Regions from separate parts of the Rhodoferax sp. RT4P68 genome, predicted to be linked through region 2. Evidence: predicted binding sites of a transcription regulator. Region 2 holds the regulator's gene; each other region holds the start of a gene.

The links. Region 2 encodes LexA, which represses DNA repair genes until DNA is damaged. Its sites were predicted from a motif close to ACTGTATNNNNATACAGT; they were not measured.
Region 1: AC099J_RS21780 (PA0069 family radical SAM protein) is a predicted target of LexA. The motif match lies at 5,289-5,306, and genes of this name have one in related genera.
Region 3: AC099J_RS25345 (DNA topoisomerase IV subunit B) is a predicted target of LexA. The motif match lies at 6,225-6,242, and genes of this name have one in related genera.

Annotation. Positions count from the first base shown of each region.
Region 1 is NZ_JBWMBB010000011.1:7,508-17,300, forward strand. Features, by position in the region: gene AC099J_RS21760 (monovalent cation/H+ antiporter subunit D) at 1-1,326, opposite strand, end outside; gene AC099J_RS21765 (Na+/H+ antiporter subunit C) at 1,340-1,693, opposite strand; gene AC099J_RS21770 (monovalent cation/H+ antiporter subunit A) at 1,693-4,662, opposite strand; gene AC099J_RS21775 (VOC family protein) at 4,759-5,196, opposite strand; gene AC099J_RS21780 (PA0069 family radical SAM protein) at 5,317-6,408, shown strand; gene fghA (S-formylglutathione hydrolase) at 6,483-7,340, opposite strand; gene AC099J_RS21790 (S-(hydroxymethyl)glutathione dehydrogenase/class III alcohol dehydrogenase) at 7,333-8,442, opposite strand; gene AC099J_RS21795 (YciI family protein) at 8,447-8,752, opposite strand; gene dnaJ (molecular chaperone DnaJ) at 8,894-9,793, opposite strand, start outside.
Region 2 is NZ_JBWMBB010000006.1:26,109-35,901, reverse strand. Features, by position in the region: gene xseA (exodeoxyribonuclease VII large subunit) at 1-568, opposite strand, end outside; gene AC099J_RS14455 (MotA/TolQ/ExbB proton channel family protein) at 949-1,581, shown strand; gene AC099J_RS14450 (ExbD/TolR family protein) at 1,578-2,006, shown strand; gene lpxK (tetraacyldisaccharide 4'-kinase) at 2,026-3,054, shown strand; gene AC099J_RS14440 (Trm112 family protein) at 3,062-3,244, shown strand; gene kdsB (3-deoxy-manno-octulosonate cytidylyltransferase) at 3,244-3,996, shown strand; gene adk (adenylate kinase) at 4,145-4,801, shown strand; gene lexA (transcriptional repressor LexA) at 5,306-5,998, shown strand; gene AC099J_RS14420 (hypothetical protein) at 6,130-6,534, shown strand; gene AC099J_RS14415 (D-2-hydroxyacid dehydrogenase family protein) at 6,710-7,717, shown strand; gene AC099J_RS14410 (hypothetical protein) at 7,752-9,380, opposite strand.
Region 3 is NZ_JBWMBB010000014.1:70,287-80,079, reverse strand. Features, by position in the region: gene AC099J_RS25390 (JmjC domain-containing protein) at 1-278, shown strand, start outside; gene AC099J_RS25385 (hypothetical protein) at 296-817, shown strand; gene AC099J_RS25380 (hypothetical protein) at 976-1,311, shown strand; gene AC099J_RS25375 (MBL fold metallo-hydrolase) at 1,377-2,153, opposite strand; gene bamC (outer membrane protein assembly factor BamC) at 2,163-3,248, opposite strand; gene dapA (4-hydroxy-tetrahydrodipicolinate synthase) at 3,283-4,167, opposite strand; gene AC099J_RS25360 (class I SAM-dependent methyltransferase) at 4,229-4,786, opposite strand; gene AC099J_RS25355 (hypothetical protein) at 4,810-4,944, opposite strand; gene AC099J_RS25350 (MFS transporter) at 4,941-6,161, opposite strand; gene AC099J_RS25345 (DNA topoisomerase IV subunit B) at 6,276-8,255, shown strand; gene AC099J_RS25340 (lytic transglycosylase domain-containing protein) at 8,255-9,073, shown strand; gene parC (DNA topoisomerase IV subunit A) at 9,182-9,793, shown strand, end outside.

The DNA of each region.
Region 1 (9,793 bases), on a different contig from region 2:
CGGTGGCAGCCCGGCCAGCAGCAGCGTGCAGACGATGAAGCCGATGCCCAGGAAGGCGACGCCGGCCGGGATGGCGCGGCCATACAGCGCCTGGGCGTCGTCGTCCAGATTGACGTCGGAGATCAGGCGCAGGTCTTCGCTGAGGAAAGGCGCATTGCCGGCGGCCTCGTGCGGCGCCACGCTCATGCCGGCGTTGCGCCAGCGCTCGATCATGTCGATCAGCAGGAACAGCGCCGCCACCGCCAGCGTGGAGCTGAGCAGGTAGTACAGCGCCCCGGCCCACACCACGCTCTGCCCCAGGCCGATGGCCGACAGCAGGGTGCCCGCCGAGATGAGCACGCTGTAGCCGGCCAGGTTGGACAGCCGCTGCGTGCCGACGATGCCCAGCGCGCCCACGAGCAGCGTGGCCAGCCCGATGCCCATCAGCGCCGACTGGCCGAACGCGGCCGAGGCCCCGGTGTCCGGCGCGAACAGCACCGTCCACAGCCGCAGCAGTGTGTAGACGCCCAGCTTGGTCAGCAGCGCGAACACGGCACCCACGGGCGCCACGGCCGCGCTGTAGGCCGGCACCAGCCAGAAGTTCAGCGGCCAGGCGCCGGCCTTGGCAAAGAAGGCTGTCGCGAGGATGGCGGCGGCCGCGTGCACCAGGCCGCGGTCGGCGTTGTCCAGTGCGGCGATGCGCTGGCCGAGGTCGGCCATGTTCAGCGTGCCGGTCACGCCATACAGCAGCGCAGCGCCGATCAGGAACAGAAACGACGCCGCCAGATTGATGGCGATGTAGCGCAGCCCGGCCTGCACCCGCAGCCGGCCCGAGCCGTGCAGCAGCAGGCCGTAGGACGCGGCCAGCATCACCTCGAAGAACACGAACAGGTTGAACAGGTCGCCCGTCAGGAAGGCGCCGTTCAGCCCCATCAGCTGCAGCTGCAGCATGGGGTGAAAGTGCACACCCGCCCGGTCCCAGCGCGAGGTGGAGTAGATGGACGCGGCGAACGCGATGACGCCGGTCAGCGCCACCATCATGGTGGACAGACGGTCGGCCACCAGCACGATGCCGAAGGGCGCGACCCAGTTGCCCGGCAGGTAGACGCCGATGGAGCCCGGGCCGTCGCCGGTCTGCGGCGCGTTGACCCAGCGCAGCAGCGCCAGCGCCACCAGCAGGCCGATGAGCCCGGAGATCACCGTCAGCGTGGCCTTGGTGCGACGCTGCCCCTCGTTGAGCATCAGCATCAGCGCCGCCGTCAGCATCGGCACCAGGACGGGGGCCGCCACCAGGTGCGGCATGCTGAGTTCGAGCAGCCGGTCGAGCAGGCGGATCAGGTCGTTCATGAGGTCGGCCACGCTATTCCCCTGCCTCCTGGCGCTCGGCGCCGTCCACGTGGTCGGTGCCGGTAAGGCCGCGCGAGGCCAGCAGCACCACCAGGAACAGCGCGGTCATGGCAAAGCCGATGACGATGGCGGTCAGCACGAGGGCCTGGGGCATGGGGTCTGCGGTGTTGGCCAGCGTGGCGACTACGCCGGGCAGCAGCACCGGTTCGCTGTCGACCTTGAGCCGGCCCATGCTGAAGATGAACAGGTTGACCGCGTAGGAGATCAGCGTCAGCCCCATGATGACCTGGAAGGTGCGTGGGCGCAGCAGCAGGTAGACCCCCGAGCCGGTCAACACGCCGATGGCGATGGCGAGCACGGCTTCCATCAGGCGGGCTGCGGCACGTTGGCGGCCGCGCTGGCGGCGTGGGCTTCAGCGGCGCGGGCCTCGGCCGCGCGCTCGGCCTGTTCCTCGGACCAGCGGTGGCTGCGCACCGATTGGTGGGCCAGGCCGGTCAGGATCAGCATGGTGGAGCCCAGGACCAGCGCGAACACGCCCATGTCGAAGAACAGTGCGCTGGGCACATGCAGCTCGCCCAACACCGGCACGAGGATGTGGGCGGTGTGCGTGGTCATGAACGGGTAGCCCAGCACCACGGCACCACCACCGGTGGCCAGCGCCAGCAGCAGGCCGGTGCCGATCCAGCGGCGCGGGTAGATGCGCAAGTGCTCTTCCACCCACTCGGTGCCCGAGACGATGTACTGCAGCAGCAGCGCCACCGACATCACCAGCCCGGCGACGAAGCCGCCACCCGGTGCGTTGTGCCCGCGCATGAAGAAGTAGACCGCCACCAGCACGGCCAGCGGCAGCAGCAGGCGCACCAGCACGGCGGGCACCATCAGGTAGCCGACGGCAGTGTCTTTGGCCAGGCGCGGGTTGAACACGTCGCTGCTGCCATCGTCGGATTGGGCGCGTTGTTGCGGCGGCAGTGCCATCGATTCAGGCGCCGGCCGAAAGCGCCGCAGCAGCGCGTAGACCGTCAGCGCGACGACGCCAAGCACGGTGATTTCACCGAAGGTGTCGAAGCTGCGGAAATCCACCAGCATCACGTTGACCACATTGGTGCCGCCGCCCTCAGTCAGCGCGCGTTCCAGGAAGAAGGGCGAAATGCTCTGCGGGAAGCGCCGCGTCATGACCAGCCAGGCCAGCGCCGCCATGCCGCAGCCGGCGGCGCTGGCCACCAGCAGGTCGCGCCCGCGCCGGCCCCAGGGCAGGATGCGGTCGCGCGCTGACTGCACGACGAACTTGCTGCGCATCGGCAGCCAGCGCAGGCCCAGCAGGATCAGCACGGTGGTGACGACCTCCACCACCAGCTGCGTCAGTGCCAGGTCGGGCGCGGAGAACCAGATGAAGGTCACGCAACAGATCAGGCCGGCGCCAGCCGACAGCATCAGCGAGGCCAGGCGGTGGAACTTGGCCTGCCAGGCGGCACCCACTGCGCAGATGCAGCCGATGACCCAGGTCATCGCGAACATCGGCGAGAACGACAGCGGCGGCCGTTCGCCCGGCGCGGCGGGCTCGAACCAGAGCGCCGTGCCGGCCCCGGCCACAGCCACGCAGACCAGCGCCAGCAGCTGTGTCTGCAGCCGGCGCGTGGACAGCACGCGCCGGCTGCGCCGGCCCAGCTCGCTCAGGCGCGCAAGCAGATTCTCAAAAATGCGCTGGCCGTTGAGGTGGTGCAGCAGCGGCGTTCTGTCCAGGCCACCGGTGGTGCGCTGGCGACGCTGCACCAGGTACAGCGCCGCGCCGCCGGCCAGGGCCACCAGGCTCATCATCAGCGGCAGGTTGAAGCCGTGCCACACCGCCAGGCTGTACGCGGGCAGCACGCCGCCGACCACCGGCACGGCGGCGGCGGCCAGCAGCGGGCCGACCGACCACTCCGGCGCCACGCCCACCACCAGGCAGGCCAGCACCAGCAGCTCGACCGGCACACGCATCCAGTGCGGCGGCTCGTGCGGCGGCTTGGGCACGGCGCCGATGCACGAGGGGCCGAAGAACACATCGAACACGAAGCGGGCCGAGTAGGCCACGCTGAACAGGCCAGCCACTGTGGCGAGCACGGGCAGGCCGACGTCGACCCACGACGAGGATGCCAGGAACACGGTTTCGGCGAAGAACATCTCCTTGGACAAGAAGCCGTTGACCAGCGGCACCCCAGCCATGGCCGCGCTGGCAATGATGGCCAGGAGCCCGGTGATGGGCATCAGCTTGAGCAAGCCGGACAGCTTGCGGATGTCGCGCGTGCCCGATTCGTGGTCGATGATGCCAGCCGCCATGAACAGCGACGCCTTGAAGGTCGCGTGGTTCATGATGTGGAAGACGGCCGCGACTGCGGCCATCGGGCTGTTCAGGCCCAGCAGCAGCGTGATGAGACCCAGGTGCGAGATCGTGGAGTAGGCCAGCAGCGCCTTCAGGTCGCGCTGGAACATGGCCACATAGGCGCCCATCAGCAGCGTGATGGCGCCGGCCCCGCCCACCAGCCAGAACCACTGCTCGGTGCCGGACAGCGTGGGCCACAGGCGGGCCAGCAGGAACACGCCGAGCTTGACCATGGTGGCGGAGTGCAGGTAGGCCGAGATCGGCGTGGGCGCGGCCATGGCGCGCGGCAGCCAGAAGTGGAACGGGAACTGCGCGCTTTTGGTGAAGGCGCCCAGCAGCACCAGCACCAGCGCCGTGGCGTACATCGGGTGCGCCTTCACGACAGGGCCTGAGGCCAGCACCACGTCCAGGTCGTAGCTGCCGGCCATGCGGCCGATCAACAGCACACCGGCGAACAGGCACAGCCCGCCGGCGCCAGTCACCGTCAGCGCCATGCGGGCGCCGCGCCGGGCGTCCTGCCGGTGGTGCCAGTAGCCGATCAAGAGGAACGAGAACAGACTGGTCAGTTCCCAGAACAGCACCATCTGCACGAGGTTGCCTGACAACGCCACACCCATCATCGCGCCCATGAAGGCGAGGAAGAAGGCGAAGAAGCGGGGCGCCGGGTCGGAGCTTGAGAGGTAGTAGCGCGCATACAGCACGACGAGCGCACCGATGCCGCTGACCAGCATGCAGAACAGCCAGGCGAACCCGTCCAGGCGGAACACCAGGTTCACGCCGAGCGAGGGCAGCCAGATGAATGCCTCGCGCAACACCTGGCCGCCGCTGATCTGGGGGAACAGAAACGCCGTCTGCAGCGCGCAGCCCAGCGCAATCAGACCTGCCAGCAGCGCCTCCCGGTTCCGGGCATTGGACGGCATGAACATCGCGAGGACGCTGCCGACGAAGGGGGCGATGACAAGCAGGACCAGGGACATTGCGATCAATTTTATCGATCGATCCGGGTAACCCCTTTGAGGTGTCCCGGATGGGGCGGGTCTATTGACCGCGCGTGGCGTACCGCAAGCGGCCGATCAGGCTTTCGCGGAGCAGTTGACCATCCAGCAGGTGCCGAACCGGTCGCACAGGCTGCCGAAATAGTCGCCCCAGAACATGTCCTGCAAGGGCATTTCGACCTTGCCGCCGGCGGCCAATGCGTTGAAAAGCCGGTCAGCCTCTGCGCGCGTGTCCGGGTGCAGGCTGACGTAGACGTTGTTGCCCTGGTTCAGCTTGAAGCCCATGGATTCGGGCGCGTCCGTGCCCATGAGCACGTGGCCACCGAGGATCGGCAGGGCCACGTGCATGACGAGTTGCCTGTCGGCATCGGCCAATGGGGGCTGGCCGGGCATGGCAGGCGCGTCGCCCATGCGGTGGATGCCGCCTTCGAAGCTGCCGCCGAAGACCGATCGGTAGAACTCGAACGCCTCTTCGGTAGTGCGGTTGAAGTTGAGGTAGGTGCTGACGCTGGCCATGGTGGGCTCCTGGTGGTGGGGATGAGCGGTCGACGAAGCAGCGGGCCGGACTTCGACAGCCCGCGGTTGCCGCCGGCCCGGGTCGCCAATATACTGATTTAATAAACAGTATTCAAGACCATGCCCACCGAGACATCCATCCCGCTTGCGGCACTCAAGGGCCGTGGCGCCGCCACGCGCATGGCGCACCGGTTTGCCAAAGACGCGCGCAATGCGTTCGACGACGGCTGGGGCACGTTGGAGGAGGGTGCGGCGCAGGCGGGCGCGCCGGTGCCGACCGAGATCATCTGGGAAGACGCACGCAGCGTGATCAGCCGCAACCAGTCGCCCGACATTCCTTTCGACCAGTCGATCAACCCCTACCGCGGGTGCGAGCATGGCTGCATCTACTGCTTTGCGCGGCCCACGCACAGCTACCTGAACCTGTCGCCCGGGCTGGATTTCGAGACCAAGATCATCGCCAAGCGCAACGTTGCCGCGGTGCTGCGCGCCGAGATCGGCCGGCGCGCATACGTGCCGGCACCGCTGGTGATCGGCACCGCGACCGACTGCTACCAGCCGGTGGAGCGCGAGCTGCGCTTGACGCGCGCCGTGATTGAGACGCTGGCCGAGGCACGGCACCCGCTGTCGCTGATCACCAAGTCCAGCGGCGTCGAACGCGACCTCGACCTGCTCGCGCCACTGGCCGCGCAGCGCCTGGCCGCCGTCTACGTCACCGTGACCACGCTGGACGGCCACCTGTCCCGCACGCTGGAGCCGCGGGCCGCCGCCCCGCAACGCCGGCTGCGCACCATCCGCGCGCTGGCCGAGGCCGGCATTCCCGTCGGCGTGAGCGTGGCGCCGCAGATCCCGTTCCTCAACGAAGACATGGAGCAGGTGCTGGCCGCCGCCTGGGAGGCCGGCGCGCGCAGCGCCTTCTACACCGTGTTGCGCCTGCCCTGGGAGGTGGCGCCGCTGTTTCGCGACTGGCTGGCGCTGCATGTGCCTGAGCGGGCCGAACGCATCATGGCGCGGGTGCAGGACATGCGGGGCGGGCGCGACTACGACAGTGATTTCTCCACGCGCATGAAGGGCAGCGGCATCTGGGCCGAGTTGATCCGCCAACGCTTCGAGAAGGCCTGCGCGCGGCTGGGGTTCAACCGCGAGCGGCACCCGCTGGATGCGTCGCAGTTCCGTCGGCCGGCGCTGGACGGGCAGGGCGCGTTGTTCTGAGCGTTGCGCGGTCAATGGGCGCCAGGTCGATCGGCGCCAGGTCGATGGCCGCCTGGTCGACCGGCTCAGAGGCGCTACAACTGCGCCGCGTGGTGGCGCAGGTGATCGGCCACGAAGCTTTGGATGAAGTAGTAGCCATGGTCGTAGCCGGCGTGCCGGCGCAACGTCAACGGCTGGCCCACAGCCCGGCACGCGGCTTCGAGCAGATGCGGGTGCAACTGCTCGGCCAGGAATTTGTCGGACAGGCCCTGGTCGACCAGCATGCCGGCCGGGTAGGGCGCGCCGCCCTGCGCCTGCATCAGCGCGCTGGCATCGTGCGCCGCCCAGGCCGCGCGGTCCGCGCCAAGGTATCCGCTGAACGCTTTCTCGCCCCAGGGGCACTGCGTGGGCGCGCAGATCGGCGCGAAGGCCGACAGTGATTTGAAGCGGCCTGGGTATTTGAGTGCCAACGTCAGCGCGCCATGCCCGCCCATCGAATGGCCGAACAGGCCCATGCGCTCGCCATCGATTGCGAAGTGCTGCGCCACCTGCGGCAGCAGTTCGCGCAGAAGCCAGCTTTCGGTGCGCCAGTGCTTGGCCCAGGGCGATGCGGTCGCGTCGAGATAAAAGCCGGCACCGACGCCGAAGTCCCAGCTGTCCGATTCACCCGGCACCTGGGCGCCGCGCGGGCTGGTGTCAGGCGTGATGATCGAAAGACCCAGCTCGGCGGCCAGCCGCTGTGCACCGGCCTTGACCGCAAACGTCTCTTCGTTGCAGGTCAGGCCCGCCAGGTAGAGCAGGGCCGGCACGGGGCCCTGTGCGGCCTGCGGCGGCAGGTAGACGCCGAAGCGCATCGGCAGGCCGATCTCATGCGAAGCGTGTTCGTAGAAGCCTTGCACGCCGCCGAAGGCGCGGTGCTCGGACAGGGTCTTCACGGCAGAGGCTTCAGTCATACAGCACCACGCCGCGAATCGACTCGCCGCGCTTCATGAGGTCGAAGCCCTTGTTGATGTCGGCCAAAGGCATGGTGTGCGTGATCAGGTCGTCGATGTTGATCTTGCCATCCATGTACCAGTCGACGATCTTCGGCACGTCGGTGCGGCCGCGTGCGCCGCCAAACGCCGAGCCTTCCCACTTGCGACCGGTCACCAACTGGAACGGGCGGGTCGAGATCTCGGCGCCCGCCTCGGCCACGCCGATGATGATGCTGCGGCCCCAGCCCTTGTGTGTGCACTCCAGCGCGTCGCGCATGACCTTGGTGTTGCCGATGCACTCGAAGCTGTAGTCGGCGCCGCCGTCGGTCAGCTGCACGATGGCATCCACCACGTTGGCGTGTTCCTTGGGGTTGATGAAGTGCGTCATGCCGAACTGGCGCGCCATGGCTTCGCGCGCGGGGTTCAGGTCCACGCCGATGATCTTGTCGGCGCCCACCATCCTGGCTCCCTGGATCACGTTCAGCCCGATGCCGCCCAGGCCGAACACCACCACGTTGGCGCCGGCCTCCACCTTGGCCGTGAAGATCACCGCGCCGATGCCGGTGGTCACGCCGCAGCCGATGTAGCAGACCTTGTCGAACGGCGCGTCCTTGCGGATTTTGGCCAGCGAGATCTCTGGCGCCACCGTGTAGTTGCTGAACGTGCTGGTGCCCATGTAGTGGAAGATGGGTTGGCCGTCCAGGCTGAAGCGGCTGGTGGCGTCGGGCATCAGGCCCTTGCCCTGGGTGCCGCGGATCAGCTGGCACAGGTTGGTCTTGCGCGACAGGCAGAACTTGCACTGGCGGCATTCCGGCGTGTACAGCGGAATGACGTGGTCACCCTTTTGCAAGGTGGTCACGCCAGGGCCGACGTCGACCACGATGCCTGCGCCTTCATGGCCCAGGATCGCCGGGAAGATGCCTTCCGGGTCGGCGCCCGAGAGCGTGTAGTAGTCGGTGTGGCAGATGCCCGTGGCCTTGATCTCCACCAGCACCTCGCCGAATTTGGGGCCTTCCAGATCGACCGTCTCGATGGTCAGCGGGGCACCGGCTTTCCAGGCGACTGCAGCTTTGGTTTTCATGGTGTCAGACGAAGGATTTGCCGTCGACGAAGGCCTTGCGCCAGCGCGTCACAGTGATGGACTGGAACAGGCCGGCCTTGGCGTACGGGTCGTCGTTGGCAAAGCGCTCGGCATCGGCCCGGTCGGCCGCCTCGATCAGCAGAATGCCGCCGCCGGCGGTCGATGCGCCGTCGTCTTCCAGCAGAGCGCCCGCTGCCACCAGGCGGTGCATGTGCGCTTTCAGGTAGACAAGGTGTTCGGCGCGCACGTCGGCACGCGTCTGTGTGTGGCCGGGCTTGTCGAGGGTCTGGATCGCGAAGTAGGTGGACATGACATCTCCTGAAATGGACCCGCGACTCTAACCGCGACATGGAGCGCACGACGCGGGCCACTGGCCCGCGCCATGGTCACTGGGGTGCCTGCGCGCTGCGCACTGCGGAGCGAGCTTGCTTGGGGCGGCCCGGCGCTGCGCTCACGCGCTGAAGAACTTCTTCAGGCGATCCGTCCAGCTGTCGCCGCTGGGCGAGTGCTTGCCACCGCCCTTTTTCAGCGACTCTTCCAACTCGCGCATCAGCTTGCGCTGGTGCTCGGTCAGCTTGACGGGCGTCTCCACCGTGATGTGGCAGTACAGGTCGCCCGGGTAGCTGTCGCGCACGCCCTTGATGCCCTTGCCGCGCAGGCGGAACTGCTTGCCGGCCTGCGTGCCTTCGGGGATGTCGATGGCGGCCTTGCCGGCCAGTGTCGGCACCTCGATCTCGCCACCCAGCGCCGCCGTGATGAAGCTCACCGGCACCGAGCAATGCAGGTCGCCGCCATCGCGCTCGAAGATGTCGTGCTTCTTGATCCGCATCTCGATGTACAGATCGCCCGGGGGCCCACCGTTGGAACCCGGCTCGCCATTGCCCACGCTGCGGATGCGCATGCCATCGTCGATGCCGGCGGGGATCTTCACCTCCAACGTCTTCTGCTTCTTCAGCTTGCCCTGACCCTGGCAGGCCGTGCACGGCTCCGGAATGATCTTGCCCGTGCCGCGGCAGGTGGGGCAGGTCTGTTGCACGCTGAAGAAGCCCTGACGCATTTGCACGGCGCCCTGGCCGTTGCAGGTGGTGCAGGTCTTGGGCTGGGTGCCCGGCTTGGCCCCGTTGCCGTGGCAGGTCTCGCAGGCTTCCCAGCTGGGAATGCGGATCTGCGCGTCCTTGCCGCGGGCCGCCTCTTCCAGCGTGATCTCCATGGCATAGGACAGGTCGCTGCCGCGAAACACCTGGCGACCACCGCCGGCACCGGGGCGGCCGCGCTGCTGGCCGAACATGTCGCCGAAGATGTCGCCGAAGGCCTCGGCAAAGCCGCCAAACCCCTCGGTGCCAGGCCCGCC
Region 2 (9,793 bases):
GCGCGCGCACCAGGTCGGCCGGCGCCTGCTCGCCCTGCACCAGGGCCGGCGACAGCACCACCGGCACATGCGGCGCGCGCCGCCGCAGAGCCGTGGCCACATCGTGCAGCGCCGCAGCGCCCAGGGAGGTCACGATGCCGATGCCACGCGGCAGCAACGGCAGGGCGCGCTTGCGTGCGCCATCGAAGAGGCCTTCGGCCTCCAGCCGCGCCTTCAACCGGGCGAATTGCTCGAACAGCGCGCCCTGCCCGGCCCGCTGCAGGCTTTCCACGACCAACTGCAGATCGCCGCGTGGCTCGTACACGCCCAGGCGCCCGCGCACTTCGACCAGGTCGCCGTCACGCGGCGAAAAATCGAGCAGCGAGGCCGCGCGCCGGAACATCGCGCAGCGGATCTGGCCTTGCGGGTCCTTGAGACTGAAATAGCAATGACCGCTGGATGCGCGCGAGAAGCCCGAAACCTCGCCGCACACCGCGACAGGATTGAAGCCTTGGTCCAGTGCACCAGCAATGGCGCGGCATAGCGCCCCAACTTGCCACACAGACGGCGCCAATGCTCGATTCAGCACCGGCTGCGGGCCCGGATGTTTGCTGCAGCACAGCAAAAAAAATCGGAGTACTCCACAACTGCGGCGATAGGCCGCGCGGCTACGTGAACAGGCCCTGGGAAGCCAGCATTCTCGTAGAACGCCTTTGAATTCATTGGGATTTTCATTGCCTAATTTTTAGACGAAGCGTCGCAAAGCCGCGCCATTGCTGGGTTTCGACCGTTCCGGCGAGAGTTCTTCACAAAGTTATCCACAAAAATTGTGGGCGAGAACCGGCGTCGTTTCGTAGCGCAAAACCAGGGAGAGAAACAGCCGGGAGGCCGTGCGAAATGGCGCCCGGCGCGGGGTGCCAAAACCCTGTGGGCCATAATCCGCGACCCTCAACCGCCCGGAGATCCGTGTTGTTTTCGATCATACAAGCCGCTGGTTGGCCGATCTGGCCCTTGATCGCATGCTCCACCCTGGCCCTGGCATTGATCATCGAACGCTTCGTGAACCTGACCACCCGCAAGGTCGCGCCGGCCCAGTTGCTGGATGAAGCGATGACGGTCTCACAGCGCGCGGTGCCCGCGCCCGGCATCGTGAGCCAGCTGGCGCAGAACTCGGCCCTGGGCGAAGTCCTGGCCAGCGGCATGCAGACGCTGAACGCCAACCCGCGCTGTACCGAGGAAGAGCTGCGCGCCAGCATCGAAACCACGGGCCGCGCAGTGGCGCACCGGCTGGAGAAATACCTGGCCGCACTGGCCACCATCGCTTCGGCCGCGCCTCTGCTGGGCCTGCTGGGGACGGTCATCGGCATGATCGAGATCTTCGGTTCCCAATCGGCCGCCACCGGCGGTGTCGGCGGCAACCCGGCGCAGTTGGCGCATGGCATTTCGATCGCGCTGTACAACACCGCGTTCGGTCTGATCGTGGCCATCCCGGCGTTGATCTTCTGGCGTTATTTCCGCGCCCGGGTTGACGGCTACCTGTTGACGCTGGAACTTGCGGCGGAGCGTTTTGCGCGGCACCTGAACAGCCTGCGCCAGCCATGAACTTCCGGCGGGCCGGGCGCGACGAGCCCGAGATCAACCTGATCCCGTTCATCGACGTGCTGCTGGTGGTGCTGATCTTCCTGATGCTGACCACCACCTACAGCAAGTACGCCGAGCTGGAGATCCAACTGCCCGTGGCCAACGCCGAGCAGCAGAAGGAACGGCCGCGTGAGGTGGTGGTGGCGATCTCCAGCGACGGCCGCTATGCCGTCAACAAGAACCCGCTGGCCGACCGCAGCGTGGACGCCTTGTCGCAATCGATGCTGGCGGCGTCGCGCGACGCCAAGGACACCATGGTCGTCATCAGCGCCGATGCCACCACGGCGCACCAGGCGGTCGTCACAGCGATGGAGGCGGCCCGTCGCGCGGGGCTCTTCCAGATCACGTTCGCGACGCAGACGGCCGCTGGCGCCGCCGCGCGCTAGCCCCTCTCCGTCAACGGCCATGCGCGGCTGGCTGGCGGCTTTCCTGCCACGCGTTTGGCTGCGGCGCGGCGCGCTGGCCTGTCTGCTGTGGCCGCTGTCGCTGTTGTTCGGCATGGTGGCGGCTGGCCGGCGCAGCTTGTTCCGCAGCGGCGTGTTGGGCAGCACGCGCCTGCCCGTGCCGGTGGTCGTGGTCGGCAACGTGGTCGCCGGTGGTTCGGGCAAGACGCCGGTCGTCATGGGCCTGGTCGACCACCTGCGCGCGCGCGGCTGGCAGGTCGGCGTGATCGCGCGCGGTTACGGCCGCGCCACCACGGACTGCCGTGAGGTGCTGCCGTCCAGCCCTGCGCATGAAGTCGGCGATGAGCCGCTGCTCGTGCGGCAAGGCTGCGGTGTGCCGGTGTTCGTTGCGGCACGCCGTGCCGAGGCGGGTCTGGCCCTGCTGGCCCGTCACCCCAGCACACAGATCGTGCTGTGCGACGACGGCCTGCAGCATCTGGCACTGGCGCGCGACGTGGAGGTCTGCGTGTTTGACGACCGCGGCGTCGGCAATGGCTGGCTGCTGCCGGCTGGCCCCTTGCGCGAACACTGGCCGCGGCCGGCCGATCTCGTCGTGCACACCGGGGAGCAACCGGCGTTCGAAGGCTTTCGCGCGCGACGCCGGCTTGGCCAGTGGGCGCAGCAGGCCGATGGCACGCGCATGGCGCTGGCCAGCTTGGCCGACACGCCGGTGCTGGCCCTGGCCGGCATCGCACGGCCGCAGCGCTTTTTCGACATGCTGCGCGCCGCCGGCCTGCACGAGGTGCGTGAGTTGCCGCTGCCGGACCACTTCGACTTCGCCGGCTGGCAGCCCCCCGCTCAGGCACCGGCGGTCTGGCTGTGCACTGCGAAGGACGCCGTCAAGCTGTGGGCGGAACACCCCCACGCCTGGGCCGTGCCGCTGGAGCTGACATTGGACGAAGGGCTGCTGCAGGCGCTCGACCGCATGCTGGGCTCGCCGACGCCTTCCTCGACAGGGCCGCAGGTACCATTGCCGGTTTCGACTTCCTGACCCCGCCATGGACAGCAAACTTCTGGAACTGCTGGTCTGCCCCGTCACCAAGGGGCCGCTGCAGTACGACCGCGAACGCCAGGAACTGGTCTCGCGCAGCGCCAGGCTGGCCTACCCGGTGCGCGACGACATTCCCATCCTGCTGGAGAACGAGGCCCGCACCCTGAGCGACGACGAAATCGAACGCTGATGGCCCCGTTCACCGTCTTGATCCCGGCGCGCCTGGCGTCCACGCGGCTGCCCAACAAGCCGCTGGCTCTGCTGGGCGAGGTGCCAATGGTCGTGCGGGTCGCGCAACGCGCCATGCAGTCGCGCGCCACGCGCACGGTGGTGGCCTGCGACAGCGCCGACATCGCAGCGGCCTGCGCGGCCTACGGTGTCGAATCGGTGTTGACGCGTGTCGACCATCCCTCCGGCAGCGACCGACTGGCCGAGGCCTGCGCTCTGCTCGGCCTGGACGGCCAGGACGTGGTCGTCAACGTGCAAGGCGACGAACCGCTGATCGCCCCTCTGCTGATCGATGCCGTGGCAGACCTGCTGACGCAGCGCCCGCAAGCCAGCATGAGCACGGCGGCCCATGCCATCACTACCATCGACGATCTGCGCAACCCGAATGTTGTCAAGGTAGTGCTGGACGCGCGCGACTGCGCGCTGTACTTCAGCCGCGCCCCGATCCCCTGGTGGCGCGATGGCTACGCCGCCGACAACACCGCCCTGCCCGCGCTCGCGCCGTTGCGCCATGTCGGCATCTACGGCTATCGCGCTGGCTTCCTGCGCCAGTTTCCACTGCTCGCACAGTCGCCTATCGAGAACATCGAGGCCCTGGAGCAACTGCGCGCGATGTGGCACGGCCACGAGATCGCCGTGCACGTGACGCACGAGCCGCCGGGGGTGGGCGTGGACACTCCGCAAGACCTGGAGCGCGTGCGGCGGCTGTTCTAACCGTTCGCCGCAGGCGCCTGGGGGACGTGCGGGCCGGCGTCAAGAGCGCAAATCACGGAAGGTCGCATGCTATCCTCGGTCGCATGAAACACTGCGGCGGCACGCTCTGCCAGCAGTGTCGCGAGCTTCACAACATCCGAGGACATCCATGAGACTGATTCTGTTGGGCGCGCCGGGCGCCGGCAAAGGCACGCAAGCCACCTTCATCTGCAGAAAGTTCGGGATTCCCCAGATCTCCACTGGCGACATGTTGCGCGCTGCGGTCAAGGCGGGCAGCCCGTTGGGCGTGCAGGCCAAATCGGTCATGGATTCGGGTGCCCTTGTGGGGGACGACATCATCATCGGCCTGGTCAAGGAGCGCATCACCGCGCCGGACTGCGCCAACGGATTCCTGTTCGACGGTTTCCCCCGCACCATCCCCCAGGCCGACGCGATGAAGGCCGCGGGCGTGAAGCTCGACTACGTGCTGGAAATCGACGTTCCCTTCGACGCCATCATCGAACGCATGAGCGGGCGCCGCTCGCACGCGCCGTCGGGCCGCACGTACCACGCCAAGTTCAACCCCCCCAAGGTCGAGGGCGTCGACGACGTCACGGGCGAGCCTCTGGTGCAGCGCGACGACGATCGCGAGGAGACCGTCGCGAAGCGCCTGGAGGTCTACAGCGCACAGACCCGACCGTTGGTCGAGTACTACGCCAAATGGGCTGCAGCCGACCCGGCGCAGGCACCCAAATACCGCAGCATCTCGGGCACGGGCACGGTCGACGAGATCACCGCGCGCGCGCTGGCAGCCCTGGCCGACTGACGGCCACCAGGCGCACGCTGCCTGCTGCCTGACGGCGGTTCGACGGGCGGACGTTCGAGGCGTCGCAGCATGCGAGGCACGGCCAGTCAACTTGCGGCCGTACGGCCCGAAACGTGCAGTGCTCATGGCAGCGCTGACAACACGGTTTGATATTCAGGCTCGCCACAGTGCAGGCGGCGTTGCCGGACTGCCTGCGCCGACTGCCGATGCACGGATGCAAGCCCGTGCCGCTAACCTTCACGCTCCCACAAGACACTCTCGAAGCGCAGGACTGCGCAGGTCAGCACGCCCTGCCTGCGCGGGTGGGTCCGCATGCGCAATCCATTGCACGACGGCCGTGGCAGGCAACGGCCACTGACGCCTCCGTACCCCCGTTGCAGGAAGCCACGAAATCCCGACCGAGGTGGGCAAGCTGCAGCGAATGCTTGCACAGTGCAGAAAACTGGTTAAAAATACAGATACTGGAAATATCAACAGAACTGCTCCAGCCCGAAAGGAAATGCCATGTCCGACGCTTCGTCCAATGCCTTCCCTGTCAAGCTCACGGCTCGGCAGCAACAGATTCTGGAATTGATCCAGTCCGCCATTGCCAACACCGGCGCGCCCCCGACTCGCGCAGAGATCGCCAGCGAACTGGGGTTCAAGTCCGCCAACGCGGCTGAAGAGCACCTGCAGGCCCTGGCGCGCAAGGGCGCCATCGAATTGGTGAGCGGGACATCTCGCGGCATCCGGTTGCGCGGCGACATGCTGCGCTCTCTGCACGCCGCGCGCAACAAGCAATTCATGTTGCCGCTGCAAGAGCTGGCTCAGCTGGCACTGCCCTTGATCGGCCGTGTGGCGGCCGGCTCGCCGATCCTGGCGCAGGAGCATGTGGACCAGACCTATTACGTCGAAAGCAGCCTGTTCCAGCACAAGCCCGATTACCTGTTACGCGTGCGCGGTATGTCCATGCGCGACATCGGCATCATGGACGGTGACCTGCTGGCAGTGCGTGCCACCAAAGACGCCAAGAGCGGTCAGATCGTCGTCGCCCGCATCGGCGACGAAGTCACGGTCAAGCGCTACCGGCGCAACAAGGACAACATCGAGTTGCTACCCGAAAACCCGGACTATCCGACCATCGTCGTGGAGCCCGGTGAGCCGTTCGAAATCGAAGGTCTGGCCGTCGGCCTGATCCGCAACACCATGCTGATGTAAGCGGTACGTACTTGTCCGCAGCGCGAGGTGGCGGGCGTTTGGCCGTGCAGTGGCACGACAACCCTCTCGCTGCGGGCTTATCGACCAATCCTGCCTGTGTACACCCCCTTATTTCGGGGAGAGGAGTTGACATGGGAATCGCAATCTTCGCAGCCGCTCGCGTGGTTCAAGCCCTGCCTGCGTGGCTCGAACTGCACTGGCCACAGCTTGGCCGTGCCAGCAGCACTGCGCCAGCCCGAGTGCACCGGAGCGGCACGCCGCCGGTGCAGCCTGCAGCGCGGCACCGCGTCGCCCGTCTGGCGCGCCGCTTGCTCGGCAGATGGGCCAGCGCTGCCAACCGGAGCGACCGGCTGACAGAGCGCGGGCCGCATCGGGCCGGCGCGACGATGCCACTGCGGGTGCTGCGTGTCGTCGAGCCCCACCAGGCGCGCAACGCGGCGGGCCGCATGGTGATCTCCGGCCGTATGGCCGATGTCTGCGCCGAACTGGACCGGCTGGCCGCTGCAGAAGCGGCCAGCGGTTTCGACCGCAGCTGACTGACGGCGCCGAGCGTTGCGTCGTCGGCTGACGCACCGGCCGACGCACCGGCTGACACGCCGGCCAACACGCCGGCCAACACGCCGATGTCACACGGCCGCCAGCCCGGACGGCAGCCCCGTCGAAGCCGTCTGGCTGGCCGGCTCTGCACGGCACGCGAGGCACAATGCCCGCATGAACATTGTGATCCTCGATGACTACCAGGACGCGGTGCGCAAGCTCGATTGCGCTGCCAAGCTCGATCCCTACGCGGCCAAGGTCTTCACCAATACGATCAAGGGACTAGGCCAGCTTTCGGTGCGGCTGCGCGATGCGGACATCATCGTGCTGATCCGCGAGCGTACGCACCTGAATCGCCTGTTGATCGAGAAACTGCCCAAGCTCAAGCTGATCGCCCAGACCGGCCGTGTCGGTGCCCACGTGGACGTGGCGGCCTGCACCGAGCGCGGCATCGCCGTGGCCGAAGGCGTGGGTTCGCCAGTGGCGCCTGCAGAGCTGACCTGGGCTCTGATCATGGCTGCGACCAAGCGGCTGCCGCAGTACATCGGCAACCTCAAGCACGGCGCGTGGCAGCAGTCCGGGTTGAAGACCGCATCGATGCCGGCGAACTTCGGCCTGGGCACCGTGCTGCGGGAAAAGACCCTGGGCATCTTCGGCTATGGCCGCATCGGGCAGATCGTCAGCACCTACGCTCGCGCGTTCGGCATGCGCGTGCTGGTATGGGGCCGTGCCGGATCGTGCGAGCGCGCAGCTGCCGATGGCCACCACGTCGCCTCCAGTCAGCAGGAACTGTTTGCCAACTGCGACGTCGTCTCCCTGCACCTGCGCCTGAACGAGGAGACGCGCGGCATCGTCACGTTGGAGGACTTGTCGCGCATGAAGCCCACATCGCTGCTGGTCAACACCTCGCGCGCTGAGCTGATCGAGACAGACGCCCTGCTGGCAGGCCTGAACCGCGGCCGGCCGGGCATGGCCGCCGTCGACGTGTTCGAGAGCGAGCCCATCTTGCAGGGCCATGCGCTGTTGCGGCTAGAAAACTGCATCTGCACCCCACACATCGGCTATGTGGAACTGCAAAGCTACGAGATGTATTTCAATGCCGCCTTCGACAACGTGCTGAACTTCATCAAGGGCACGCCGACCAATATCGTGAACCCGGGTTCACTGCAGGTTCGGCGCTAAACGCCAAGCGCCAAACGCAACCAGCCCCGCCCCATCACCGCGTCGACTTGGGTGCGATCCGAGCTTCCGTGTTCGGATCGAACAGGTCGAAATCGATCATGCCGCTGTCGAACTCCGGCTTGGATGGCGGAACCGCCACCGGCGGCTGTGGCGCGGTTTCGCCCAACAGCGCAGGGTTGGTCTGCATGCCGGTCTCGGGCTCGATCTCCATCTCCAGCAGCGGCAGATCGATATCCACCTCGGACACAGGCGAGAGCCGTGGCGCTTGAATCTGCGGATAAGCCGGCGCGTCGTCCAGCGCCAGCGACAACGAGTTCGACAGATCCAGATCGAGCGCCAGACCGGCATCCTGGCCGCCCAGCGGCGTTGGCGCCGAATCGAGTTCGGGCTCGGCCCAGGAGGCTGCCACGGCTGCAGCGGAGGCCGCAGCTGCTGCAGCGGCTGCACTACCAGTCAGCGGCGCGGCCGCAGAGCGCGCGAAGCTCGAATCCGGCGTGTTGAGCGACGCCGTGAAATCCGGCCGGGTCAGGCGCTGCGGCATGAACGACGAATCGCTCGACCCACCGCCCAGGCCCGGCAGGCGGCCTGCCATGTCGCCCGTCGATTCCTCGTCGGTGCGCGCCAGGGTTTTGGCCACCGCATACAGCAGCAGCAGATCGCGGTAGGCGGCAAGATCCAGCGGTTTGCCCGGGTCGCCCTCGGCCCGGAATATGTTGGCCTCGATCGTGTCCAACACGCGCGGCGTGCCCCAGGCGGTCTCGATGCTCAGCATCGTGGCCGGGTAGTCGTCCAGGCCGATGCCCTCGTCCGTGAACGCTGCGAAATTCGGCACGCGCGCATTGAAGTGGGCGTGGAAGTCCTGGCGCGCGGCGTTGTAGTCGCTCTGGCGGCTGAGCGTGTGGTAGATCTTCATCAACTCCAGATACGCCAGCGGGCTCATTTCCGCGTTGTCGTCGATGTGCTTCTTCAGCACCTCGATCGCCTGGTCGTACTGGCCCAGCGAGACAAAGAAGTCTGCGTGCTGCTGCGCGTCCAGAAAATCTTCCGGGTTGGCTGCGCGCATCAGCGCAGCATCGGTGCCCAGCCCACGCTCGCGGGGCGCGCTGGCGATGGGGAACGGAATTGGCAGCGGCCGCGGCGTGGGTGCCGGGGCGGGCACTGCTGCGGAAGGCTTGGGCGATGGCGCCCAGACATCGCCCGGTGCGGACAGCAAGGCGCTGTCCACGCCATCGCGTGTAGCCTGCCGAGTGGACGGCTGCATGCTTTGGCGCGCATCGACGCCATGCGACCCGGCGGCTGCGCCTTGCGCCCAGTGCGCGGCTTCCTGCGCACTCTTGCGAGCGCGGCTCCAGAAGAAAGCGGCGGCGGCGATGGCGGCCAGCAGCAGCGCCAGCATGCCGTAGACGATGGCGATGTCGACGCGGTTGTTCTCGGCCTCGTCCAGCCTGCGCTCGGCGCGCTCCAGCCGTGCCAGCAGTGCGGCCTCGGCCTTCTGGCGCGCATCGCGCGCGGCCTTTTCCTGTGTCTCCAGTGCCTGCAACCGCTCGGCGGCACGCAGCGCTTCTTCAGGGCTGGCGTTCAAGGCACGCCATGCGGCAGCGGCCTCGGCGCGCTGCGGCAGGCTTTCGGCCGGCGCTGCACCCAACGCGACAGTGCCGCGCAAGGCGGGTCGGTCGCCAGGTGCGTCCAAGGTCAGGCGTGGGCTTCCGGCACTGGTTCCCGGCGCGGCGTCGGCGCTCGCCACGGCTGGCGCGGGCGCCGGTGCTTTGGCTGGTGCGGGTGCCGCCTTCGGAGCTGCGGCCTGGACTGCGGGAGCAGGACGGGGCCTGGGCCGTTGGACTGGGCGCGGTGCCGCAGGACGCGGCGCTGCGGAAGGAGCGCGGACGACGGAAGGAGGCGGTGCCGGCGTGGGCCGCGCATCCTGGGCCGCGGAAGGCGCCTCGGCAGCAGGCGCCGACGCCGCCGGTGGACGTGCCAATGGCACCGGTGCCCGCGAAGGTACGGGCGTCGCGATCGCGCCCACCCCGTTGGTCGTGTTTGCTTCAACCGGCCCGGGAGTCAGTGTCGAGACATCCG
Region 3 (9,793 bases), on a different contig from region 2:
AGCCCCAGGTGTGGTTCGCGTCGGGCGAGGCCGACGCGCCGGACCTGCAGCACGGCGTGGCGTTGGACCGGCGCAGCCGCATGCTCTATGACGGCCGTCACGTCTATCTGAACGGTGAAGGCTACCGCGCCGGCGGTCGCGATGCACGGTTGATGCGGCGTCTGGCAGACACGCGGCAGTTGAACGCGCGCGAGCTTGCGACGGCCAGCGCCGGCGCACGCGAACTGTTGGCGCGCTGGTGTGCCGACGGCTGGTTGCGGCCGTTGGCGCCGGGCTGAATGTCGTGGGGCAGCCCATGCAAGAGCCTGCCGATCAAGTGCCAAAGCCTTTGCCGGTGTCCTTGCCGCAAGGCCGCTTCGAGGGCCGCGTGCAGTTCCAGCAATGGCTGCGCGATGCGCTGCACGTCGCCGCGCGTGACGGCTGGCAGGAGATCGTCATGTGCGATGACACCTTCGAGGACTGGCCGCTGGGTGAGCGCGCGGTGTGTGAGGACCTGCAGGCCTGGGCGCGCACCGGGCGCCGTTGTGTGTTGCTGGCGCGGCACTACGACGAGGTGGTGCGGCGCCACGCGCGCTTCGTGGCGTGGCGCAGCCGCTGGTCGCACCTGATCGACAGCCACGCCTGCCGCAGCGCCGACCCGCTGGCGCTGCCCAGCCTGATGGTCAGCCCGCAATGGGCACTGCACCGTTTGGACACCGACCGCTGCACAGGCGTGGCGGGCACCGAGCCAGTGCGCCGCGTGCAGTTGCGCGAGACCTTGGCGCCGTGGTTGCGCAAGAGCACACCCGCGTTCGCGGCCTCGGTGCTCGGACTGTGACGAGTCGTTACGATTGGGGTTAACGCTAGTTCTGGGGGTGTGGCTGGCTATAATCGCCGGCTGAGTTGAAAGCGATCGGGTGCTTTCACCTCGGTTGCTGCAGCCTCAGGAGAGGGCTGCACTCCTCCAGAATTTCACTCGCACACAAGGAATACCAAATGAACAAGACTCTCGTACTGGCTGCATTGATGGCCTCCGTTGCTCTGGCTGCTTGCGGCAAGAAGGAAGAGCCGATGCCCGCGCCTGCGCCCGCACCAGCGGTCGTCGTGCCAGCACCTGAGCCCGCACCGGCTCCTGCCATGGCGCCTGCTGCCGACGCTGCTGCGTCCGCCGCTTCTGCCGTGTCCGACGCTGCCAACAGCGCGGCCGCCGCTGCGCAAGGCGCTGCTGCCACCGCAGCCGACGCTGCCGCCTCGGGTGTTGCTGCAGCGTCCGACGCTGCCAAGGCTGCTGCGGACGCCGTCAAGTCCGCTGCAGACGCTGCCAAGAAGTAAAAGCCAGGCGCGTTCGCGCGCTCAAGCCCAAGGCCACCGCAAGGTGGCCTTTTGCTTTTGGGGCCTTAAACGCTGATCCAGGGCGTGCCCAGCAGCGCGTCGGCCACGCTGCGTTCCAGCGCGTCGCAGCCGACCGCGCCTGCCAGGGCAGCCAGCGCCAGGTCGGGCCGGTTGTTCTGGCGGCTCAGATGCGCGCCGACCACACGCTGCAGGCCATGCGGCGCGAGCGCGGAAGCGATGCCCGCAGCCCGATGGTTGGCCAGGTGGCCGTGCGATCCGCCCACGCGCCGCTTCAGAAACAGCGGGTAGGGCGAGTCGGCCAGCAAATCCGGATCGTGGTTGCACTCCAGCAACATGGTGCTGCAGCCGGCCAGCTGGTCCAGCACATGCGTCGTGGCGTGGCCCAGGTCCGTCAGGATGCCCAGGCAAGTGGCGCCGTCGCTCAGGCGCAGCTGCAGGGGCTCGCGTGCGTCATGCGGCACGGTGAAGGGCCGCAGCTGCAGGGCGTCGAGGGCGATGGCTTCACTGTCACGTGCGATGCGCAGCAGGCCGTCGAGCTCTGGCGTGCCGATGGCCGCATAGGTGCCGTAGCTCATCCACAGGGGAATGCGGTGGCGCAGCGCGATCCTGCAGGCGCTGCCGATGTGGTCGCTGTGCTCGTGCGTGACGAAGATGGCGTCCAGGTCCGTCAGGGCCAGGCCAGCTTCTCCCAACCGCGTCGCCAGCGTGCGCGGCCCCAATCCGCAATCGACCAGCAGGCGGGTGGGGCGGCCGTCTTGCGTCGCCTCCACCACCGTGGCGTTGCCTGAGCTGCCGCTGCCCAGGTTCTTGAAACGCAGCACGCCCTGAGGCTAGCGCAAGTCGTCGGCGATGACCTTGACGATGCGCTGCGCGTTGGCCGAGGCTTCGGGCGCGCCCTCGGCGTTCAGCACCGAAACCGTGGTGGCGGCGCCCTGGCTGCGCACGGCAATGCGGTACTTCAGCGGCGCCACGGCAGGCGAGCTGCCGAAGTTCAGCAGCTTGCTGAAGAAGCCGGGCTCCTTCCTGTCGGCCGTTGGTTCGACGTAGCGCACGAAATACATGCCTTGGCTGCGGTCGCGGTCTTCGACCGTGAAGCCGGTGCGGTCCAGCGCCAGGCCGACGCGGCGCCAGGCCAGGTCGAACCCTTCGTCCATCTGCACCACCGGCGAGTTGTTGACGGTGGCAATGCGCGAGGTCGGACGGGCTGCGGCTTCGGCCGCGACGGCCGTGCGCACCTGCTCGGTCGTGGCGCCGAGCTTGACCATCAGGCGGCGCAGGAACTCGGCCTCGAGCTCAGGGTCGACGGCACGCGGCTGCCACACGGTGCGCTCGCGCGTCTGGTTGTCGGGGTAGACCTCGACCATGCCGCGGTGGCTGATGAAAATCTCGGTGCCGTTGGGGGTGCGCTCCAGGCGCGTGCGGAACTTGTCGCGCTCGCCGGTGGAGTAGACCGAATCGAGCACCTTGCCCAGCGTGCTGCGGATGAAGTCCTGCGGCAGCTTGGCGCGGTTCTCGGCCCAGTCGGTTTCCATGATGCCCAGGTTGGCCTGATCGAGCGTCAGCAGGAAACCGTTCTCCTGCCAGAACTCGCGCACAGGTTCCCACAGCTTGTCGGGTGCGCGGCCGACCACCAGCCAGCGCTGGTTGCCGGTGCGTTCGATGCGCACGTCGCCCAGATTGGATGCGGCGACCGGCACGCCGGCCTGCGGCTGCGCGGTCTGGTAGGCGCTGGCGGTGACGGCGCTGCCGGGCACCACGTAGCGGCTGTCCCGGCTGAGCTGCGTCAGATCGGGCGGCACCTGCAGCGAGGGGGCCTTGCCGGCGCTCTTGTAGTCGATCTTGTCGCCATCGAACACCGAGCAGGCGCCCAGCGAAAGGGCCAGCGCCAGCAGCGCGATTCTTGCGGATTGGTTCACGTACGAAATTCCTGTTGAATAACCGGCGCTGCGTTCAGAGCAGGCCACTGGCGCGCAGGGCGCCTTCCACCACGGGATGGTGGGCGACTGACAGTGGTGTCATGGGCAAGCGCATGGTCTCCCCGCACAAGCCCATGCGCGCCATCGCCCACTTCAGCGGAATCGGGTTGGCCTCGACGAACAAGTGCTTGTGCACCGGCAGCAGCCGGCGCTGGATCTCCATCGCGCTCTGTGCGTTGCCAGCGATGGCGGCCAAGCACAGTTCGTGCATCAGCCGCGGAGCGATGTTGGCGGTGACGCTGACATTGCCCTGGCCGCCGCACAACATCAGCGCCACCGCCGTCGGGTCATCACCGGAATAAACGGCAAAACCGGGGGGCACATCGCGGATCAACCACTGAGCGCGTTCGATGTTGCCGGTCGCCTCCTTGATGCCGACGATGCCGGGCACCTGGGCCAGGCGCAGCACGGTGTCATGCAGCAGATCGGCCACGGTGCGGCCGGGCACGTTGTAGAGCACCATGGGCAGATCGCCGACCGCCTCGGCAATGGCCTTGAAATGCTGGTACTGGCCCTCTTGCGTGGGCTTGTTGTAGTAGGGCACGACCTGCAACTGGCAATCGGCGCCGACCTTCTTGGCAAAGCGTGTGAGCTCGATCGCCTCGGCCGTCGAATTGGCGCCGCAGCCCGCCATGATGGGCACGCGGCCCTTGGCCTGTTCGACCGAGACGCGGATGATCTCGCAGTGTTCTTCGACGTTGACCGTGGGCGATTCGCCCGTCGTGCCGACCACGCCGATGCAATCCGTCCCCTCGGCGATGTGCCAATCGATCAGCTTGCGCAGCGTGGGGTAGTCCACGCTGCCGTCCTCGAACATCGGTGTGACGAGCGCCACGATGCTGCCGGTAATGGGTGTCATGTCCGCAGTCTGAAACGGAAAAACGAGCATTCTACCCAGCGCACTTCGCTGGGCCGAAGGGTCAGAGCCGGTGCCTCGCGGGGAGTTCCGGGCGTGTGTCGGCAAGCTCGCGGACCGCGGCGATGCGCTGCACGAAACGTGGTGGCGCGTCTTCGAAACCGTCCTCGAACGCCACCACGCGCAGGCTTGTGCATGCGCGCAGCAGTTCGGCGGGTGCCAGCAGGAAATCCGCGCGCGAAGGCTTGCCGACCGTCTCGTTCCCCTGGGCGAAGGTCTCGTACAGCAGCACACCGCCAGGCGCGACGGCCTCGATGATCTGGGGCAGCAAAGGGCGCCACAGATAGTTGGTCACCACGACCGCATCGAACCGGCGGCCCGCGAACGGCCAGTGCCCGGTCTCGATGTCGGCCTGCACGACCTCGGCGCCTGCCGCCACCAGCGGGGCCAGGCTGGCGATGGCTTCGGGGGAGCGGTCGACCGCGGTCAGCCGGCAGCCTCGGTCATGCAGCCAGTATGCATGCCGGCCCGGGCCGCAGGCCACGTCGAGCGCACTGCCGCCATTCGGCACCAGGTGGGCCCAGCGCAGCACCCAGCTGGAGGGTGGGTGCAGCGGCTGCATCGGCTGCACGGGCACCGCAACCATCAGAAGCAGGCCCAGACCTGGTTCGACAGATCGACCAGGAACTCGGGCCGCAGGTACATGGCGAACACGCCTGCCAGCGCCGCTGCGGCGGCCACGGCCAGGGTGATCTTGCCGGCGGTGCGCATGGTCTTCAAGCCGGCTTCAGCGTAGGCCGCTGAATCGCCGCTTCCTTGACCGGCAGGTTCACCAACCCCGCGAACACGCCAAGCGCGATGGTGATGCCCCACACCACGTCGTAGCTGCCGGTGCGGTCGTACAGCACACCGCCCAGCCAGACGCCCAGGAACGAGCCGATCTGGTGCGAGAAGAACACGAAGCCGCCCAGCATCGACAAATGCTGCACACCGAAGATCGACGCCACCGCTGCCGTGGTGGGCGGCACCGTCGACAGCCACAGCAGCCCCATGCTGGCCGCGAACAGGTAGACGCTCAGAGCATTCAGTGGCGCCAGCAAGAACAGGCTGATCACCACGGCGCGCGCGAAGTAGATGAACGAGAGGATGTTCTTCTTGGGCATGCGCTGGCCCAGGCTGCCGGCGATGTAGGTGCCGAACACATTGAACAGCCCGACCAGCGCCAGCGCGTAGCTGGCGACTTCAGGCGTCAGGCCTTTGTCTTTCAAGTAGCTCGGCAGGTGCACGCCGATGAACACGACCTGAAAGCCGCAGACGAAGTAGCCCGCCATCAGCAGCTGGAAGCTGGGGTACTTGAACGCCTCGACCAATGCCTGGACGATGCTTTGCTCGCGCCGTGCTGCGCTGTTGCCTGAGAAGCCTGGCTCGCGCAGCGCGAAGGCCAGCGGCATGATCAACAGCACTGCCACGCCCAGAATCACCAGGGCCTCCTGCCAGCCGAAGCGCGCGATCAAAAAGCCCTCAACCGGCACCATCAGGAACTGGCCGAACGATCCCGCCGCAGCGGCCACGCCCATGGCCCAGCTGCGCCGTTCGGGCGACACATTGCGGCCGATCACACCGAAGATCACGGCATACGTGGTGCCGGCCTGGGCCATCCCCAGCATGATGCCGGCGCTGAGCGAGAACATCAGCGGCGTGCTGGAGTGCGCCATGCCGATCAACCCCACGGCGTACAGCGCTGCCCCGATCAGCAGCACGCGGAGAGCGCCGAAGCGGTCGGCCGCCATGCCGGCGAAGATGCCTGCCACGCCCCAGGACAGGTTCTGCACCGCAATGGCCAGCGCGAAGGTCTGGCGCGTCCAATCCTGTGCCTGCGTGATGGGTTGCAACCACAGGCCGAAACCGTGGCGGATGCCCATGGACAGCGTGACGATCAGTCCACCGCAGATCAAGATGCGCGCCAATGGCAGGGTTGCCCTTGTTGTGTTTGTCATCGCGCGACTGTAGTGAATTTGGTGGACGTTTGCCTGGCGGAAGACGTTCGCATGGCGCACGAATCTGTGGTTTCATACAGTTTGTAGGTCGGCGCGCGCCTACAATCCCGCGCCATGGCAAGCAATCCCCCCGCAAAGGCGCAACCGCAGTACGGCGAGGCGTCCATCCGAGTGCTGAAGGGCCTGGAGCCGGTCAAGCAGCGACCGGGCATGTACACGCGCACCGACAACCCGCTGCACGTCATCCAGGAAGTCATCGACAACGCGGCCGACGAGGCGCTGGCCGGCCACGGCAAGAAGATCCGCGTCACGCTGTTCGCCGATGGGTCCATCGGCGTCGAAGACGAAGGCCGCGGCATCCCGTTCGGCATGCATCCTGAGGAAGGTGCCCCAGTCATCGAACTCGTCTTCACCCGCCTGCACGCGGGCGGCAAATTCGACAAGGGCAAGGGCGGCGCCTACAGCTTCTCGGGCGGCCTGCATGGCGTGGGCGTGTCGGTCACCAATGCGCTGGCCAAACGGCTGGAAGTGACTTCCTACCGCGACGGCTCGGCTGCGCACCTGGTGTTTGCCCACGGCGATGTGGTGGAGCCGCTGGTCGTGCGCAAGGCCGGCGAAGGCGACCGCCGCACCGGCACTTCGGTGCGTGTCTGGCCTGAGGCCAAGTACTTCGACAGCGAAGTGCTGCCCATGGCCGAACTGGCCCACCTGCTGCGCAGCAAGGCCGTGCTGATGCCCGGCGTGACCGTCTCGCTGACGGTGGAGAAGTCGCGCGACACGCAGACCTGGCAGTTCAAGGGTGGCCTGCGCGACTACCTGACGCAGACGCTGACGGCCGACCCGTTCATTCCGCTGTTCGAGGGCGAGGGCTACGCCGACAACCACGAGACCTTTGCCGAGGGTGAGGGCGCGCAGTGGTGCGTGGCCTTTACCGAAGAGGGCCAGGTGGTGCGCGAGAGCTATGTCAACCTGATCCCCACCAGCGCTGGCGGCACGCACGAGGCCGGTCTGCGCGAAGGCCTGTTCACGGCCGTCAAGAGCTTCATCGAACTGCATTCGCTGCTGCCCAAGGGCGTGAAGCTGCTGCCCGAGGACGTGTTCGCGCGCGCCAGCTACGTGCTGTCGGCCAAAGTGCTGGACCCGCAGTTCCAGGGCCAGATCAAGGAGCGGCTGAACTCGCGTGACGCCGTGCGGCTGGTCGCAAGCTTCGTGCGCCCGGCGCTCGAGTTGTGGCTGAACCAGCATGTGGACTACGGCAAGAAGCTGGCCGAACTCGCCATCCGGGCCGCGCAGTCGCGCCAGCGCGCCGGCCAGAAGGTCGAGAAGCGCAAGGGCTCGGGCGTGGCCGTGCTACCCGGCAAGCTGACCGACTGCGAAAGCCGCGACATCACGCACAACGAAGTCTTCCTGGTCGAAGGCGACTCGGCTGGCGGCAGTGCCAAGATGGGCCGCGACAAGGAATGCCAGGCCGTGCTGCCGTTGCGCGGCAAGGTGCTCAACACCTGGGAGGTCGAGCGCGACCGGCTGTTCGCCAACAACGAGATCCATGACATCTCGGTGGCCATCGGCGTGGACCCGCACGGCCCGAACGACACGCCCGACATGACCGGCCTGCGCTACGGCAAGGTTTGCATCCTGGCCGATGCCGATGTCGACGGCTCGCACATCCAGGTGCTGCTGCTCACGCTCTTCTTCCGGCATTTCCCCAAGCTGATCGAGGCCGGCCACGTGTTCGTGGCGCGCCCGCCGCTGTTTCGCATCGACGCGCCCGCCCGTGGAAAAAAGCCGGCGTCCAAAGCTTACGCACTTGACACTGGCGAATTGACGGCGATCCTCGATAAACTGCGCAAAGAGGGCGTGCGGGAAGGCAGTTGGGCGATCAGCCGCTTCAAGGGGCTGGGCGAAATGAGTGCCGAACAGTTGTGGGACACCACGCTGAACCCTGATACCCGCCGCCTGCTGCCGGTGCAGCTCGGCCACACGGATTTCACCGGGACCGAGCAGCTGATCACCAAACTCATGGGCAAGGGCGAAGCCGCATCCCGTCGGGAATTGATGGAATTGCATGGCGACGCAGTCGAGGTAGATATTTGATGTTTGCAGCGTTCAAGGTCAAGACAGCCGCGTGCCTGCTGACGGTGCTGGCCGCTGCCATGCCGCTGGCTGCACTGGCCGACGTGTGGGGCTACATCGACCCGCGCGGTGTGGCGCACTTCGCGCACGAGCAGGTGGACGAGCGCTACACGCTGTTCTACAAGGGCGACGACAGCTTCGACACGCGCGATGGCGAGGGCGCCATCAACCCCGCACTCACATCGGACGTGCAGCCCTTGCCGGCCAAGCTGGTCAACTTCTTCGAGGTCTCGCCGACCTACAAGCTGCTCAAGCCGCACCTGCGCGAGGCCTCTGCCAAGCACAAGGTCGACTACGAGTTGCTGCAGGCGCTGATCGTGGCCGAATCCGGCTTCGACCGCGCCGCCGTGTCGCCCAAGGGCGCGGTCGGGCTGATGCAGATCATGCCGGCCACGGCCGAGCGCTTCGGCCTGGCGGGCGATGCCAAGGCGCCGATCGAGGTCAAGCTGACCGACCCCAAGACCAACATCGGCATCGGCACACGCTACCTGCGCCTGTTGATCGACATGTTCCCGGGGCAGCTGGAGCTGGCGCTGGCCTCCTACAACGCCGGCGAAGGTGCTGTGCAGCGGGCCGGCAACCGCATTCCCAATTACAAGGAAACACAGGCCTACGTGCAGACCGTCATGCGGCTGTACCAGGGCCTGAAACCGCCGCCCGTCATCGAGCAGCGCCGCTCGCCGCTGCGCGTGCGCATGGAGCTGCGCGGCGGCGCCGCCGGTCGCGGCAACCTGCCGGACGTGCCGCCCGCTGCCACGCGGGTCGCCCAGCAGCCCTGAGCCGCTGACGCCGGCGCCGCCTCTGGCCCACGCCGTCCGCGGCACCCCTGTCCCTTCTCTGCATGGCCGCCGCCGGCGCGCCGCTTTCCGCATTTTCTGACGCACATGATTGACGACGCTTCCACCCTGGACTTTTCCGACGTGCCGCCGCAAGGCCCCGGTACCGGGGGCCCGGCCGACGGCGAGGGCGACGATTCGCTCGACCTGGGCCGCTACGCCCAGCGCGCCTACCTCGAATACGCGATGAGCGTGGTCAAGGGCCGCGCGCTGCCCGATGTCTGCGACGGCCAGAAGCCGGTGCAGCGGCGCATCCTGTACTCGATGGCGCGCATGGGCCTGTCGTTCGGTGGCGCCAATGGCACGGTCGGCGCCAAGCCCGTCAAGAGCGCGCGCGTGGTCGGCGATGTGCTGGGCCGCTTCCACCCGCACGGCGACCAGGCCGCCTACGACGCGCTGGTGCGCATGGCGCAGGATTTCAGCCAGCGCTACCCCTTGATCGACGGCCAGGGCAACTTCGGCAGCCGCGACGGCGACGGTGCCGCAGCCATGCGCTACACCGAGGCGCGGCTGGCCCGCATCACGCGCCTGCTGATGGACGAGATCGACGAAGGCACGGTGGATTTCATCCCCAACTACGACGGGTCGACGGAGGAGCCCCGCCAGCTACCAGCGCGTCTGCCGTTCACGCTGCTCAACGGCGCGAGCGGCATCGCAGTCGGC